Regions from separate parts of the Brevibacillus sp. AG genome, predicted to be linked through region 1. Evidence: riboswitches for the same ligand, from Rfam matches in the RefSeq annotation. Region 1 holds a riboswitch; the other holds the start of a gene.
The links. Region 1 has a riboswitch for cyclic di-GMP ahead of ggt (gamma-glutamyltransferase). Riboswitches for the same ligand answer to the same signal wherever they lie in the genome.

Region 1 (3,366 bases):
TTTGCCCTCTTGCAAGTCATCAATCATGATATTGCGGATAAAATTGGATGCCGCTACCTTGTTTTCCAATGAAATCAACCTTTCACTTCACCTTTACATTCCATAATACTGATTCTCTACCCAGAGTTCAACAAAATCGGGTCGTTGACCGACCCGCTCACGTCTTCCATTGCTGCCTCGTTTGCCATTGTGGCCTGCAATACAGATGAATGACAGAATCAATGGCTAAGCGCTGCTCCGTGATCCCTCGAATCGTTTCGAGATGCTTCGGGGAAATCAGATGCAACAAAGGCTGTTCAACATGATTGAAACGTTGGAATGCTTCCGCTGCAATCCGATCCCACTGTGGGTAATACCGAAGCAAGTCATCGGGCATTACACGGGAGCGATCCGTGTCGGACTCGGGCAAACAATCAAAAGGTTCATCCAGATTTAACGTTCCATAATCATCGGTCAGCTCTTCGCCCGGAAAAATATCCCGTGCAGCCAATTCCATATCATACATGGTCGGCACACAATTCGCATGAAAGCTGTGGTTCACGTACCTTGCCTTATCCCAACAAAGAATGTACTTTCCGAACTGGTTCTTGAATGAATATTTTTGCACGTCCTGTTTTCGTAATGAGTCAAGTTTTTCCACAAATGCAGGGTCCAATACCTGGTCCAAATTGTCCTGTGCCCATACAATCGTTCCTTTTGGGATAAACCTTGTCGCAAACACACCGTACCCGATCTCATCGTTGATATAGCGCAATTCTGTATCGGGATGCATCATGGTCTTTGTTTCACTCCTTGGCTTATGTGCCTTTTTATCATCATAAGCAATTCAGCCCCATGAGGTGTGTGAATGTCTGCGAAAAACAATCCTCCCCATAGCATTCCTGACTATTTTTCTGGATTAAAATATTTTTTCTTATTTACCACAAATGGTAAATAGTCTATATTATTGGCAAACGGTGTTTTAGGAACATTTTCCCACAACGATCGCATCAGTAAATGTGTCAATTTTATGCTTCATCCATTGATATCGAAACGGCAAACCCGGGGAAATCCGGCGACGCAAAGCTACAGGGGCTACCTCCGCAACAGCGGACATGCTTGCCAGCTACCGAAGTATTGATGTAGGACGAGACCAGTGATCCTATATCATTGGTCTTTTTTTGCGCACATAATGTCTATTTTTGTCTATTTTTGTATGATTGTGTATTTTTGACTTTTGAAGGAGGTGAGGCAACAGCGGATAGCCGGTTTAATGAATCATTATTTTATTCATCATGAAGGAGGTTTCATAGGAATGTCATTCTGGAAGAAACTCTCGACCGTCGCGCTGACTGCTGTCATCGGGGTATCAACATTCTCAGGGGCACAAGCTGCTAACCGTCCAACAACGATGTCACCGAACGCAATGGTGACGACTCCTCACTATCTGGCTACGGCTGCGGCCCTAAAGACATTAGAAAACGGTGGAAATGCAGTAGATGCTGCTATTACAGCCGCTTCCACATTAGCTGTCGTCTATCCTCATTACACAACCATTGGTGGAGATAACTTCTGGCTCATCTACAATGCCAAAACAAAAGAGCTGAAAGCACTGAACGGCAGTGGTCGCGCAGGCGAAAAGGCAACCATCGACTATTACAAAAACAAAGGCTACGAAAAAATCCCGTCCCGCGGTTATGAATCGGCAAACACTGTCCCTGGTGTCGTCTCCGGCTGGTGGGAGGCTTACAACTACGCCCATAAAAGCATGGGCAACAGTAAGCTTCAATGGAACAAACTGCTGGAGCCTGCCATTGGATACGCCGAGAACGGATATCCAGTCTCCCCCAACCAAGTATATTGGACGAAATACGCGACAGATCCAACTGACAATAACTTGAAGAATCTTCAACGTTTTGATGGATTCCGTAAAACATTCCTGAAGCCCAACGGTGATCCCTATGCAGCAGGCGAAATTCTCAAACAAAAGGATCTTGCCAATACTTTGCGAATCATTGCGAAAAAAGGCGCTGACGGTTTTTATAAAGGAGAAGTAGCTAAAAAAATCGTAGCAGACATGCAAGCCAACGGCGGATTGCTCACGTTGAAAGATTTTGAGAAGCACACCTCCACTTGGGCAGATCCAATTACGGTAGACTACCGCGGTTATAAAGCGTACAACGTTCCGCCTAACTCACAAGGTATGGCATCCCTCTCTATTCTTAATGTTTTGAATAACTTTGACCTCAAGAGCATGGGTGAAGGAACACCCGATTACTATCACACGATTGTGGAAGCTACCAAACAGGCTTTTGCTGACCGCGACAAATGGCTGACTGACCCTGCCTTTGCGGATATCCCTGTGGATGAGCTGTTGTCCAAGCAGCACGGGAAAGATTTAGCTGCGCGCATTGATATGAAGCAAGCTGCCAAATCCGTAGAACCGCTTGATCCAAAAGGCGATACAACTTGGTTCGGGATCGTTGACAAAGATGGAAATGCCGTGTCCATCATTCAGAGTCACTATTTTGACTGGGGTTCCGGCATCGTTGCGAAAGATACGGGCATCCTTTTGCAAAACCGCGGAAGCTATTTCTCTTTGGACTCCAAACACATCAATCACTTGGAACCAGGAAAACGTACCTTCCACACCATTAACCCAGCTATGCTCTTTAAAGGGGACAAGCCTTATCTTCTCTACGGAACACAAGGGGGAGAAGGACAGCCGCAAACGCAAGCCGCTCTCGTCACGCGTATCGTCGACTTTGGTTTCAGCGTACAAGACGCAATCGAAGCGCCAAGATGGCTGCATGGACGCAACTGGGGATCTGATTCCAACAATCTCAAGGTGGAAAGCCGCATCCCTCAAGACGTCCTGGACGAGTTAATAAAACGTGGGCATCCAGTCGAAAAGCTGGAAGCAGCCTATACCGATACGATGGGACAGTCCGGTGCAATCCTGATTGACCCGCAAACCAATGTAAAATTTGGCGGTGCTGACCCTCGCGGTGAAGGCGCAGCAATGGGATATTGATATTTTGTCAGACTGCTGAGTTAATCTCAGCAGTCTACCTGTATTATATTTCCTTGTGGCAGACCGCTTTTCACAAAGAAAGAAATATCTCAATCACGGATTAGGAGCGGAAAAATCCTATGTTTTTGTTCAACAAACTCAGGAACAAAATGATCCTTTGGTTTCTCGTCGTGGCCGTCATTCCACTTACTGCCGTTTCAGTGTTTATCACGAACAGCTTTTCATCCATTCTGATTGATAAACAAAAATCTTCCTATGTTGACCTTACTTCCAGTACAGCCATAGCTATGGATCAATATCTGGACCGGCGTATGACAGAAATTCAGATTTTAGCCCGTACCTCGGATATTCAA
Region 2 (3,366 bases), on a different contig from region 1:
TACCTCTTTCCCATCAAGAACTCGCCCATTTTGTCGGGGCATCCAGGGAAGCTGTGACGGTAGCATTACGTGCTTTAGTAAGAGAAGAACTGATTCAAACAGGCTTTAAATCCATTTCCATTCATCGGGACGAAATTTTGAAGAGAATGTAATCCAGGTTACATCTCCCCCTCTAAAAGAAAGATATCGTAAAGCTATGGCTTTTACTATTCTTTCGAAAAAGAGGGGAACGACATATGGATAAACCACATTTTCAGAGCCTGCGCGAAGAGCTAGATTTTACAACCATACAAATAGCAGACTTCCTCACTCGTGAAGTAACAGATGCATTTACAAAATCAATCGAGGAGCTGCGGACCTCTGGACACGCAAAGGGCTTGCCGATTGGTTCGATTGCACCTGATTTCTCGTTGAACGATCACACTGGCAAGACCATTACCTTGTCGGAAAAAATCGGAAAAGGTCCCGTCGTCCTTACATTTTTCCGTGGATCATGGTGCCCCTACTGCAATTTGGAGCTGCAAGCATACCAAAAACAGATCGATACGATAACCTCTCTGGGTGCCCAATTGTTTGCCATTAGTCCACAATCTCCTTCACACTCTCTTACTATGCAAGAGAAAAACGGTCTGAGCTTTCCCGTGTTATGCGATACCAATAACCAAGTAGCAGAAAAATATAAACTCAGATTCAGACTGCCTGATTTTTTACATGATACCTACCGATCATTGGATATTGATCTCCATCGTTTTAATAGCGAAGATTCATGGACACTCCCCATACCTGCTACTTATATCCTCGACAACCAGGGCGTAATCCGTTCAGCAGGCTTAGATCCTGATTACAAAAAACGCATGGAGCCTAGTGAAGTTTTAGACATTCTGCGTACCCTAACCTAACGCTTATATAACGAAGAACCAGTTGATCACACAACTGGTTTTTTCTACGTCTATGCTTTATGAACAATTAGTTTATTTTCCCTACCAAAACTTGACAAGAATATATCTTTTGGCTTATATTTTGCATGATTATGTCTAGCAAAATTCGACACATCTTTACAATTTTTGCTAAAAAATGCAAAAGGCAAAGTCATCGAAAGGTGGCGACGCAAAACCACGGGTCTACAGTCTTTGACCATGATAGCCGGGTTGCCATCATCTTGAGACCATTTATTCGATGTTGGTAGCTTCGGTTGTTCCATTTCGATGGAACGGCCTTTTTTTGTGTTTACATTTTTGAAAGGAGGATGAAAGCACTTTCATTTTCGTATCGGATGGAAAAACATAACTTTAGTGACGTCAAACATACACAACATGGTTCAATCAGAGAAAATGATGGAGTGGAGAAGTTATGTACAAACAAGTAGAAACCGTACAAGAGTTAGCAAAATTTCATGAAATCAAAGAAACAGTATGGACAAGCATGGGCTTCGAGATGGAGCATGCGAAAGAAGGCTCGGCTCAGTTCCTCTTACTTGCCGAAGATGGTGAAGCAGGTGGAACATTTGAAATGACGCCCTTTTCCAAATCAAGTGCTTATATGAAATCACTTTTTCAGGATGTTGTTACAGAAGATATGAAAGTAATGGAGGTAGACAGTCTCGCTGTTTTGCCGAAATACCGCGGACAACTAGGGCAAAAAGGAATTTGCTTGATGATAGATTACGCTGAAAAGCACGGTTATACCCACGCAATCGGGGTAGCAGATCCGACTTTTTTTACGTTCATTAACAAGAAGTATCAAGTAAAGGCGACTCAGACCAAAGATATCGTCTTTTACAAAGGGGCCGATGCCATTCCGACCCTCTTCCATCTAAAAGATGTCTATGACAATAAGCACGATCCGAAATATTCCTGGTACAATTCGTCGTCATCCAACCAAGTAAAAGTCGAGGTAGGTGGGTAACATGGATAACATTGATCTATTGAGAAGAAGAAACAATTGGGTCGTAATCGTATTCGCAAGTATTATTACGGTAGTTCAGGTCCTAAACCTTTTTCTAGGCGTATCGTACACATTCGTTTTCACGATACTGGGTATTTTGTATGGCGTGCTGGCACCTTTTACTTACATCTCCAATCGCCCGAGGTTCCGTGAAAAAGCAGCGCCCTTCATGAAGTTTTTCAACTTCGCCGTAATCGGAATTTTTATGTTCATCGTAGTTGGACTGGACCCGCATATGATCAATATCATGACCATTATGTTCTTTGTAGCAGTCATGGGGATTTATCAAGACCGACTCATCAATATTTTGACGATTGTATCGACATTGGGTATTGTCTCTTACTACTTCCTGACACAGAGAGAAACGATTTTCCATTCGACAAACAACCTTGATCTGATGTACTTCTTGCTTACCTTCTGCTTCGTCTCTGTCACGAGCATGATGCATGCTGTATTCAATAACAAGCTGCAAGAGGAAAGTGAGCAACAAAAACAAGAAGCGATTGCCTCAAAGGAATCATTGCAACGTGTTCTGGATCAGATCAATGAATCACTCACCTCTATGCAAGACTATCAAGAGAATTTGAACAAGGTGACGGACGGTGTAAATATTCGCGCAGTCGAAACTGTCGCTTCCCTGCAAGACATTATGGAGTCCTTTACGGTTCAGACCAGCAATACGGACGAGCTGCGTCGGGAAATGAGCTCTACGAATCTGCAAGTGGAGGACATGACCCGTTCTGTTACGGAGATGCATGATTACGTTGAATCGACCAAAGAAGCCACTAATGAGAGCGGCAAACGCATCGGCAACATCGGCAATGACTTTGAACGATTCATCAAGGATATCCAAGGTACGAACCAGCTGATTCAAGAGCTCAATAAAGAAACCGAATCGATTGGGAAAATCATTCAAACCATTTCCGAGATTTCTGCACAAACCAATCTATTGGCACTCAATGCCACGATTGAAGCGTCTCGCGCAGGCGAACACGGCCGAGGATTTGCTGTCGTAGCAGATGAAGTACGCAAGCTGGCTGAATCCTCCAAGCTATCCTCTGAGTCGATCTCGAACCTGCTCATGACCATTCGCGAAAAAATGAAGCTCGTATCAGATATGATTTCTGAGTCACAGACTTCTTTTGAGAAAAATAGCGAGGGCATCATTGAAGTACAAGAAATGTTCACCAATGTAGACAACTACATGCAAAACTTCGCGGATAAAACGAAAAACCTGCAAGAGTTCATTATCCATGTTCACAGTATGATTCAAGAAGTCGGCGCAAAAGTTGAAGTCAACGCAGATATTACCGACAAGAACAAAGAGAGCCTGGAAGAAGTGCTTGTTCTCGTTTCTGAACAAAAAGACGAAGTCGTTAAGGTTTCTGGCGGCTTTGAGAAAATCGAACAACAGATGCGTGG

Region 2: it holds a riboswitch for cyclic di-GMP, as region 1 does, so the genes downstream of both, POF51_RS31320 (GNAT family N-acetyltransferase) here and ggt (gamma-glutamyltransferase) in region 1, are expected to answer to the same signal.

What each region holds. Positions count from the first base shown of each region.
Region 1 is NZ_JAQMYO010000004.1:215,705-219,070, reverse strand. It holds gene POF51_RS12390 (glutamine--tRNA ligase/YqeY domain fusion protein) at 1-78, opposite strand, end outside; gene POF51_RS12385 (SET domain-containing protein) at 158-775, opposite strand; cyclic di-GMP riboswitch class I at 1,025-1,113, shown strand; gene ggt (gamma-glutamyltransferase) at 1,295-3,013, shown strand; gene POF51_RS12375 (methyl-accepting chemotaxis protein) at 3,133-3,366, shown strand, end outside.
Region 2 is NZ_JAQMYO010000024.1:16,477-19,842, forward strand. It holds gene POF51_RS31310 (Crp/Fnr family transcriptional regulator) at 1-152, shown strand, start outside; gene POF51_RS31315 (peroxiredoxin-like family protein) at 237-899, shown strand; cyclic di-GMP riboswitch class I at 1,073-1,156, shown strand; gene POF51_RS31320 (GNAT family N-acetyltransferase) at 1,351-1,905, shown strand; gene POF51_RS31325 (methyl-accepting chemotaxis protein) at 1,907-3,366, shown strand, end outside.